2 regions of the Pseudogulbenkiania sp. MAI-1 genome follow, and region 1 is predicted to be linked to the other one. Evidence: riboswitches for the same ligand, from Rfam matches in the RefSeq annotation. Region 1 holds a riboswitch; the other holds the start of a gene.
The links. A riboswitch is a leader RNA that binds a small molecule or an ion and turns the genes downstream of it on or off. The one in region 1 is predicted to bind cobalamin.

Region 1 (4,189 bases):
CGTGGCGCAGTACGCCTGGTCCACCTCGCCGCTGCGGCGCGCCACCGACTTCGTCAACCAGCGCCAGCTCACCGCGATGATCCGCGGCGAGAAGCCCGAGTTCGAGCAGGGCAACGCCATGCTGTTCGCCATCCTGCGCGACTTCGACGCCACCTACAGCGCCTACCTCGCCTTCCAGGACCGCATGGAGCACTTCTGGTGCCTGCGCTGGTTCAGCCAGGAAGGCGTCACCGAACCGACCGCGACGCTGATCAAGGAAGACCTGGTGCGCATCGACGGCCTGCCGCTGCGCCTGCGCGTGCCCGGCCTGCCGGAGCTCGCCAGCGGCGACAAGGTGCGGCTGGCGGTGATCCGCATCGACGAGCTGACGCAGGAGATCGAGCTGCGTTACGCCGGCAAGGTGGGCCATGAGGAGGTACTGGTCGAGGAAGACAGCACGGTGTGATGCCGTGCGGGATTGGGCGCGGGGGCATCATGCCCGGCCCCGACCTGCCTCGCCGATGGGTTGCGGCGCCTATTCCTTCGCCACGCTGCGCTATCTTGCTCAGTCAGCGCCTCCGCCCATCCTACGCTAGCCAGCTTCGTCCGCCCCCAGCAGAACGAAAAAAGCCCCGGAGTTCATTCTCCGGGGCTTTTTTACGGGACGACCGCGCGACTTAGCGCGATACCGCCGGGAAACGCTGGAACAGCCCGCCCAGCACGCCACCCAGCGCCAGCCACAGCACCGCGGCGGTGGCCAGTGCCGCCAGCATGAAGTCGCTCATCAGCCGTTCTGGCACCAGCGTGTGCACCTCGGCCAAAACCGGGGCGCCGACCAGATGCGGCAGCGCCGCCAAGGCCAGCGCGCCGACGGCCCACAGCGCGTGGCGCTTCTGCCAGGCACGGTACAGCCCGAACAGCGCACCGGCGGTGGCACCCACGGTGAGCAGCCACCACAGCTGGCGCTGCTGCAGGTCGGCCGTCGGCACACCCGGTGGTTCCGGCGGCAGGCCGAGCGATGGCGCCAGCTGGAACACCACGAAGCCGAGCGCACCGAACAGCAGGCCGCGCCGCCAGTCGATGTGGCCGAGCTGGGACAGCACGGCGCCCAGCAGCAGGGCGTATCCCATCGCCGCCAGCGTGGTCGTGATCGCGGTGGCAACGGCGCGGTGCGTCGCGTCCTCGGACGGTTCGTCGCTGGCCGCCGCTTCGTGCGTATGCCCTTCGGCCACGGCTTCATGCGTGTGGGCTTCGTGCGCATGGGCCTCGTGGACGTGCGCCACGGCGGGCGCCGGGGCCGCTTCGAGCTGCAGCTCGTAGCGTTCGGCCTGTTCGATCAGCGGCTGGACCAGGGCGAGCTGGACCGGCGTCGTCACCGCGCCGGCCAGCAGGCCGCCCAGCAGCGACAACGCCACAATACGTGCAAACATGGTTTTCCTTCGTCGGTCAGTGGCAGACGAAGCCCATGGTATGGCGCGTATCGTGGCTCTCGCCGTGGGCGATGCCCGGGGCGAAGCCGACGGCGTAGAGGATCACCGCACCCAGCAGCGCGGCGCACAGGGCGGCGGCACGGGCTTTCCAGCGCGTGGCGCTGGCGGAGTCGATCTGGCTGATCGGTTCAGCGGCGGATTTTTGCAACAGCATGTCTATCTCCTGGTCTTTCCATGCCCCCCTGTCTCACGGCACCGGCCGGCAACACCACAGCGGTGGCGCGGGCCGGCGATGGCGCGGCAGGGTAAGGGAGGGGCAAGCTGGAAGAAACGTTAAGCGCACCGCCCTCCGCGGTGCATAGCGTCGTCGCCTTCGGCCGGTCTCCGGGCTCACGAGCCGGGAGCGGTCTCCCACGCCGGCGCCTTCCCGGGTCGAACCCAGTGGCATGATGCCGGCGTTCACTCGATTACCGTTGCGGGGGCAGCGACGGATTTGCCGATCGGCACACCGTCTTCCCGTTGGACGCTTCCCGGTCTGCTTTCGGCAACACGCGCCGTGCGCCGTCGCGCACGGACCGAAGCCGAAAATCGGCGGGCAAGCCTCCAAGCCCGGGGCGTATGCGGACCCGGGCACACCGAAAGCTGCTTAAGGATAGCAGAAGCGCGCCGGCAAGGCGGTCAAAATGCATAAGACCTGTCGCGCTCCTGCTCCGGCCCGGCTGCTCGGTCTGGCCGGAGCCTGGGCGAAAAAAAAGCCGCCCGCCCGGTCGGGGAAGGCGGCATGGCAGTGCGGGCGTCGGGCTCGTCAGCGGCTGCCGTTACCGTCGCGCCGCGGCGCAAACAGCGCGGCGGTTTGACGCGGCTGGGCGGGCTTGCCGCGGCGGCCCCCGGCCGGCCGCGCCGGCGCCACGCGGTTGCCGTTGATGTCCCTCGGCGGCGGCGGCATCACGTTGCCGTTCACCTCCTTCGGCGGCGGCGGCAGGACGTTGCCGTTCACCTCGCGGCGCTGGCCGTTGCCCTGCTGGCGCGCCTTGGGCTGCTGGGCGCCGGCGTTGCTCTTGGGCGGACGGGCGCCGGGCTGGCGCGCACCGTCGGCGTGCTCGTGGCGGCGGCCGTTCTGGCCGCCATTGGCGCCGTTACCGCCACGCGCGTTGCCGCTCTGGCTCTGGCCCTCGCCGTTGCGGCGCTGGCTTTGACCTTGGCCCTTGTTCTGAGCCTGGGCTTGGCTCTGACGCGGCTGGGCCTGGGCTTGACGCTGCCCCTGACGCTGACCTTGTCCCTGGCGCGGCTGGCCTTGCCCCTGGCCACGGCGCTGGCCGCCCATCAGGATCGGCTCCGGCGGCACCGTCAGGTCGGCCTCGAAGCCGGGGATGGTGAACTGCGGAATCGACATCTTGATCAGCTTCTCGATGTCCTTGAGGAACTTGAACTCGTCCACGCACACCAGCGACACCGCCTCGCCCTCGTTGCCGGCGCGGCCGGTGCGGCCGATGCGGTGCACGTAGTCTTCCGGCACGTTGGGCAGCTCGAAGTTGACCACGTGCGGCAGCTGGTCGATGTCGAGGCCGCGCGCGGCGATGTCGGTGGCCACCAGCACCTGCAGATCGTTGCTCTTGAAGTCGGCGAGCGCCTTGGTGCGGGCGTTCTGGCTCTTGTTGCCGTGGATGGCGGCGGCGGTGATGCCACTCTTTTCCAGCTTTTCGGCCAGGCGGTTGGCGCCGTGCTTGGTGCGGGTGAACACCAGCACCTGGTGCCAGTCGCCGTCCTTGATGAGCTGGGTCAGCAGTTCGGTCTTCTTGTCGCGGTCGACCAGATGCACCTTCTGCGCCACCAGCTCGTTGGTGGTGTTGCGGCGCGCCACCTCGACCAGCTGCGGGTTGTCGAGCAGGCGGTCGGCCAGCGCCTTGATCTCGTCGGAGAAGGTGGCCGAGAACAGCAGGTTCTGGCGCTTGGCCGGCAGCAGCGCCAGCACCTTCTTGATGTCGTGGATGAAGCCCATGTCGAGCATGCGGTCGGCTTCGTCCAGCACCAGGATCTCGATGCCGGAAAGGTCGAGGGTCTTCTGCCCGGCGTGGTCGAGCAGACGGCCCGGCGTGGCCACCAGGATGTCCACCGGCTTGCGCAAGGCGGCGATCTGCGGGTTGATGCCGACGCCGCCGAACATCACCATCGATTTGTGCGGCAGGTATTTGCCGTAGGTGCGCACCGATTCTTCCACCTGGGCGGCGAGTTCGCGCGTCGGGGTCAGCACCAGGGCGCGCGGGCGGCCCTTGAGGTGGGTCGGCGCCGGGCCGAGGCGGTGCAAGAGCGGCAGGGTGAAGCCGGCGGTCTTGCCGGTGCCTGTCTGGGCGGCGGCGAGCAGGTCGCCGCCACGGATCACTTGCGGAATGGCCTGGGCCTGGATCGGCGTGGGCGTGGTGTAGCCGGTGTCGGCGACGGCACGCAACAGGGGCTCGGACAGGCCGAGGTCGGAAAACTTGATATCAGACATGACAACTCCAGCGACGGCCCAATCGCAGGGAGTGCGACACCAATCCAGGCAAACGTCGTTGATGGAAATTCGGGTGGCTTCATGAGGAAGCGGGACCGCGCGCCGATTGGCCCGGCGCGGGAAGGCGACAGTGTACAGGGGTTGGCGCAGAAGGGGAACCCGCTACCGGGGCTTGACCGGCAGCGGACAGAAGAAATCAGCCGAATGCCAGCGCATCCATCGCAATGCTGCCATGCTCCATGCCGCTATGCAGCACGGTGACCGGCGCGCCGCCGGCGCCGAGCGCGAA
Region 2 (4,189 bases), 2.4 Mb from region 1:
CGAGTTGATTGTCAGTGCTTCCATTGCCGATCCTTCATTACCGGTCACTGAGTCGCCTCACATGCACATCAAGTGACAGGATCAGTAGACTTGCAAACCATTCGGCCGACCAAACGTTGTCCGCATCGGGGATGCTTCAACATCGTCCTCCGCGGCGATCTATGCTCAGAACCCGGCATCGCATGCCATTTGGGCAAACCATGGAAAAGCATAAGTTGTAATGCCGGTAAAGAAAATTCGTTAATTCCCATAGATGACTAAGTAAAATTACTTATCTGAGGATAACGACGACAAGAAACCTCATTGATTTCGTTGCATTTGAGTAGACTGATGAATAAGAATTCGATGTTCTACAGCACATCTCCACTTAAGACACCCAGGGATGCAAGCAAAAGGAGGAATAATGCAATATGGACAGACTGTCTTTGTCGTCGATGACGATGATTTTTTCAGAAATGCCTTACAAAGAATCTTCCGCTCGGCCGGCTTCCAGGTAGAGACTTTTGCCAGTGCCGAGCTCTTTCTGGAGGGCTACAAGCCCTGCGAGGAATCCTGTCTCATCCTCGACTTACGCATGCCTGAGGTGGGCGGCCTCGAATTGCTGAAGTGCTTGCAGCAGCGGCAAATCGATCTGCCAGTCATCGTCTATACTGGCAACGCAGATGTTCAAGTGGCTGTTCGCGCCATGCAGGAAGGGGCTTTCACCCTCATAGAGAAGCCGTTGAGCAGCGAACTTCTGATCGAGCAAGCCCGTGCAGCTATCACCAGCTCCCGTTTCAAACGTGCACGCCAAGCCAAGGTAGCCAAGGCGCGGGAAAGCCTTGCTTTGCTTACTGAGCGCGAAACACAAGTGGCAAAATGTCTCGCTGAAGGGCTTTCAGCAGCGGAAACGGCAAGCTGTCTGGGGATCAGCGCACGAACAGTAGAAGTCCACCGGGCCAATCTTTTTCGCAAACTACAGATAAAGTCCAGCGCTGTTCTCGCCCAACTGGTACTTTTAGCAGAACAGAACGACATCGCTGCAGACAACTTTGTTGATAAAGCAAGCCATCTAAACAAGCTGTTGAAATAAAGCGTATTTCTATCCCGCCCCCGGGAGCTGGCCAAGGCCCCTGCCTCTGTCCAAAACGGCGCGGGAATAGGCCCGCGCTGTTTTGGGGCGTGTCCGAATTTTTGTGTAAACGGGTCTTCGTTTAACTTAAGGACGGTTCGTTCTTCGAACTCAATAAAGAGGATCAGGCATGGTTACCGGCTGGCGCTCGGTGGCATTTACCGCTGCCTGTGCTGCCGCCTGGTCGCGCATCAACTGCCGGATGAGGGGTTGCTGCTTATCGCTGTGCCCCCACTGGTCGAAATACACCAACTCTTCAATGGGCAGACGTGGCAGCCAACCCGCGGCCTCGAGTTCCGGCTTGCTGTAGAAGTGGCTGACATAGCCGACGCAAAGATAAGCAATCGGGGTGATGCCCTTGGGAATGCCGAGAGCCGCCTGCAATGCAGCCTGGTTGAAAATGCTCACCCACCCCACGCCCAATCCCTCGGCGCGCGCCGCCAGCCAGAGGTTCTGCACGGCGCAGACGCTGCTGTAGAGATCCATGGTCATCATGTGTGTGCGGCCCACCACTACCGGGCCGGTGCGCTTGCGGTCGCAGGTGATGCAGATGCCGACGGGCGACTCCAGGATGCCTTCGAGCTTGAGCTTCTTGTAGGTGGCTCGCTTGTCATCTTCGAACATCTCCGCCGCTTCGGCGTGAGCTTCGGCAAAGGCGGCGTGCACCCTGCGCTTGACCTCATCCGACCGCACCACCAGAAAATTCCACGGTTGCATGAATCCGACGGAAGGCGCGTAGTGTGCCGCGGTGATGATACGGCTCAACACTTCGTCCGGCACGGCCTTGGGCAGAAACTGGCCACGCACGTCGCGGCGCGAAAAGATGGTTTGATAGACGGCTGCACGATCATCGGCAGTGAAGGCGTGAATGTCCTGACTGGCTTGTTCCATTTTCATAGCAATTCCCCTTGCGTGAAAAGATGGCGCCTTGCCTGGCCTTGCAATGCGCGAATTTTTCAGGCCGGTCTTCTGACTCGGATTCAACTGCTGCCAGCGCCTTCCCGGCGTTCACCAGTGGCTTGTTGCTGGAGCATCCTCCATACAGCGTTGGGCACGTGGCGGCATTGCACCGCCTTCCCGATTCTCCCCGCGCCTTGCGGCGCCGGGCACCTGAAAGCGCCGATGATCAGCGAGAGCTGATGGCATTGTCAAAATTAAGTTACCGCACCGCAGCCTTGACCCATTTCCCAACGCCATTGCCTCAAGCGCCAGCCGCTCCCCTCGATGGCCAGCGCCCCGATATAGCCCGGAGCTGGCAATAGCGTATAGAGCGACCAAGGCCTTGCCGGCGCGCTATCGTCCGAAGCGATATAAAGCTCGGCAGGAGGCTGCGCCGGATCGGTCGTCAACGGCACGGAAAAACCATCCAACGGCTGGGTGAGGCCGTCGCCGCAGGCTTTCAGGCAAGCCTCCTTCTTTGTCCAGCACGCGAGAAAGGCGTCGGCGTAAAGCGGATCCGGGAGCCCACTCAATTGGTCGACTTCAGCCGCCGAGAAGAAGAGTTGTGCGATGTCCGCGTAATCGGATTGCGCCCGGAGGTATTCGACATCGACGCCGATGTTGGCGCCGGCGGCGATGGCGATCAGGGCAAGGCCGGCCGAGTGGGAGAGATTGAAGGTAAGCCGGCCGCCCCACTCCGGCCCGAGGTCGGGCTTGCCGCAGGCGTTGTACACATAGCCGATTCGGTCAGGCGGGACCTGAAGATAGCGTCCCAGGAGTTCACGCAGCACGCCATGCGCGGCAACAAAACGCCGTTGATCGCGCGGGAAGCGAAAACGTGCGCTTCGCTTGCGCTCCTCGACAGAGAGCGTCGCGTAGAGGTGCGCCGACGTTCCGGGCGGAACATCCAGGTCGGCGCACCAGACATGCACTTCGTGGGGCGGTGGGGGAAACATTCCGGACTCCGGCGTCGGGCCGCCGCCCGCTACAGCCGCTCCAGCAGGATCTGGGCGATCTCCATGCCGATGCGAGCCTGGGCTTCCTGTGTCGAGCCCCCCACGTGGGGCGTGCAGACGACACGGGGATGACGGGTGAGCCGCATGTCGGTGGGCGGCTCCTCGGCGAAGACGTCGAGGGCGGCCCCGCGGACCTTGCCCGATTCGAGGGCGTCGAGGAGCGCCTCCTCGTCCACCACGCCGCCGCGCGCGCAATTGATCAGCAGCACGCCGTCCTTCATCAGCGCGATTTCCTCCCAGCCGATCGCTGCGCGACCGTCCGCACTTGGCGGGGTGTGAATCGAAACGAAGTCGGCCCGGGGCAGGAGCGCCTCGAGGGAGAGCAGTTCGAGTCCCTCGAAGCAGCCCGCCGGTTCGGGGGCCTTGTCGGCGCCGACGACGGTCATGCCGAGGGCCGAGGCGCAGCGCCCCAAGGTTCCCCCGATCCGGCCCACCCCGATGATGCCGAGCGTCTTGCCCATGAGCTCGATCCCGTCGGAGAACTCCTTCTTCGACCATTTTCCCGACTTCAAGGCGGCGTCGGCCTGCGGAATGCGCCGCGCGAGGGCGAAAAGCAGGCCCATGGCCAGTTCGGCCACCGAGACGGTCGAGGCCTTGGGTGTATTGAGTACCGCGATCTTCCGGGACGCGGCAGCGGCAAGATCGATGTTGTCGGTGCCGACCCCGGCGCGGACGATCATCCGTAGCCGCCGTGCGGCCTCGATCTGCTGTGCGCCGAGCCGGGTAGCGGATCGGACGACGACGGCATCGTAATCGCCGATCTGATCCTCCAGCGCCGCAGACGAGATGCCAATCCACTCGTCCACCTGGAGCCCTCCCGCGCGCATCCGCTCGATGGCCACGGCAGGGATAGCGTCACAGACCAGGACGCGGGCCCGCTCCACCCTCGCCCCGGTGCCCGTGTCCGATCGTCCGCCCCGCCCCTCGACGGGCTCCCATATCGCCTGTTCGTCCTGCATGACGGTCTCGTATTTCCCTTCTGACATGACGAGCTCCTTTGCCTTGAGGGCGGTCAACCGCCCATCACCTCGATCGTCGGCGAGCAGTCCGCCACGTTCACCGCGTCGGCCATGCCGACCAATACCTCGCGCAGCCCCTCGAAGCTCTCACGGGCGTGCGCGGT

Region 2: another riboswitch for cobalamin. It lies ahead of bluB (5,6-dimethylbenzimidazole synthase); the one in region 1 lies ahead of PSEMAI1_RS0100495 (CbtB domain-containing protein).

Annotation. Positions count from the first base shown of each region.
Region 1 is NZ_AZUR01000001.1:120,779-124,967, reverse strand. It holds gene PSEMAI1_RS0100505 (ribonuclease catalytic domain-containing protein) at 1-445, shown strand, start outside; gene PSEMAI1_RS0100500 (CbtA family protein) at 657-1,409, opposite strand; gene PSEMAI1_RS0100495 (CbtB domain-containing protein) at 1,426-1,623, opposite strand; cobalamin riboswitch at 1,788-1,930, opposite strand; gene PSEMAI1_RS20400 (DEAD/DEAH box helicase) at 2,215-3,900, opposite strand; gene PSEMAI1_RS0100485 (class III extradiol ring-cleavage dioxygenase) at 4,097-4,189, opposite strand, start outside.
Region 2 is NZ_AZUR01000001.1:2,507,481-2,511,669, forward strand. It holds gene PSEMAI1_RS0111645 (flagellar protein FlaG) at 1-24, opposite strand, end outside; gene PSEMAI1_RS0111650 (response regulator transcription factor) at 404-1,072, shown strand; gene bluB (5,6-dimethylbenzimidazole synthase) at 1,223-2,008, opposite strand; cobalamin riboswitch at 2,053-2,240, opposite strand; gene PSEMAI1_RS0111660 (4'-phosphopantetheinyl transferase superfamily protein) at 2,266-3,006, opposite strand; gene PSEMAI1_RS0111665 (hydroxyacid dehydrogenase) at 3,036-4,052, opposite strand; gene PSEMAI1_RS0111670 (TauD/TfdA family dioxygenase) at 4,079-4,189, opposite strand, start outside.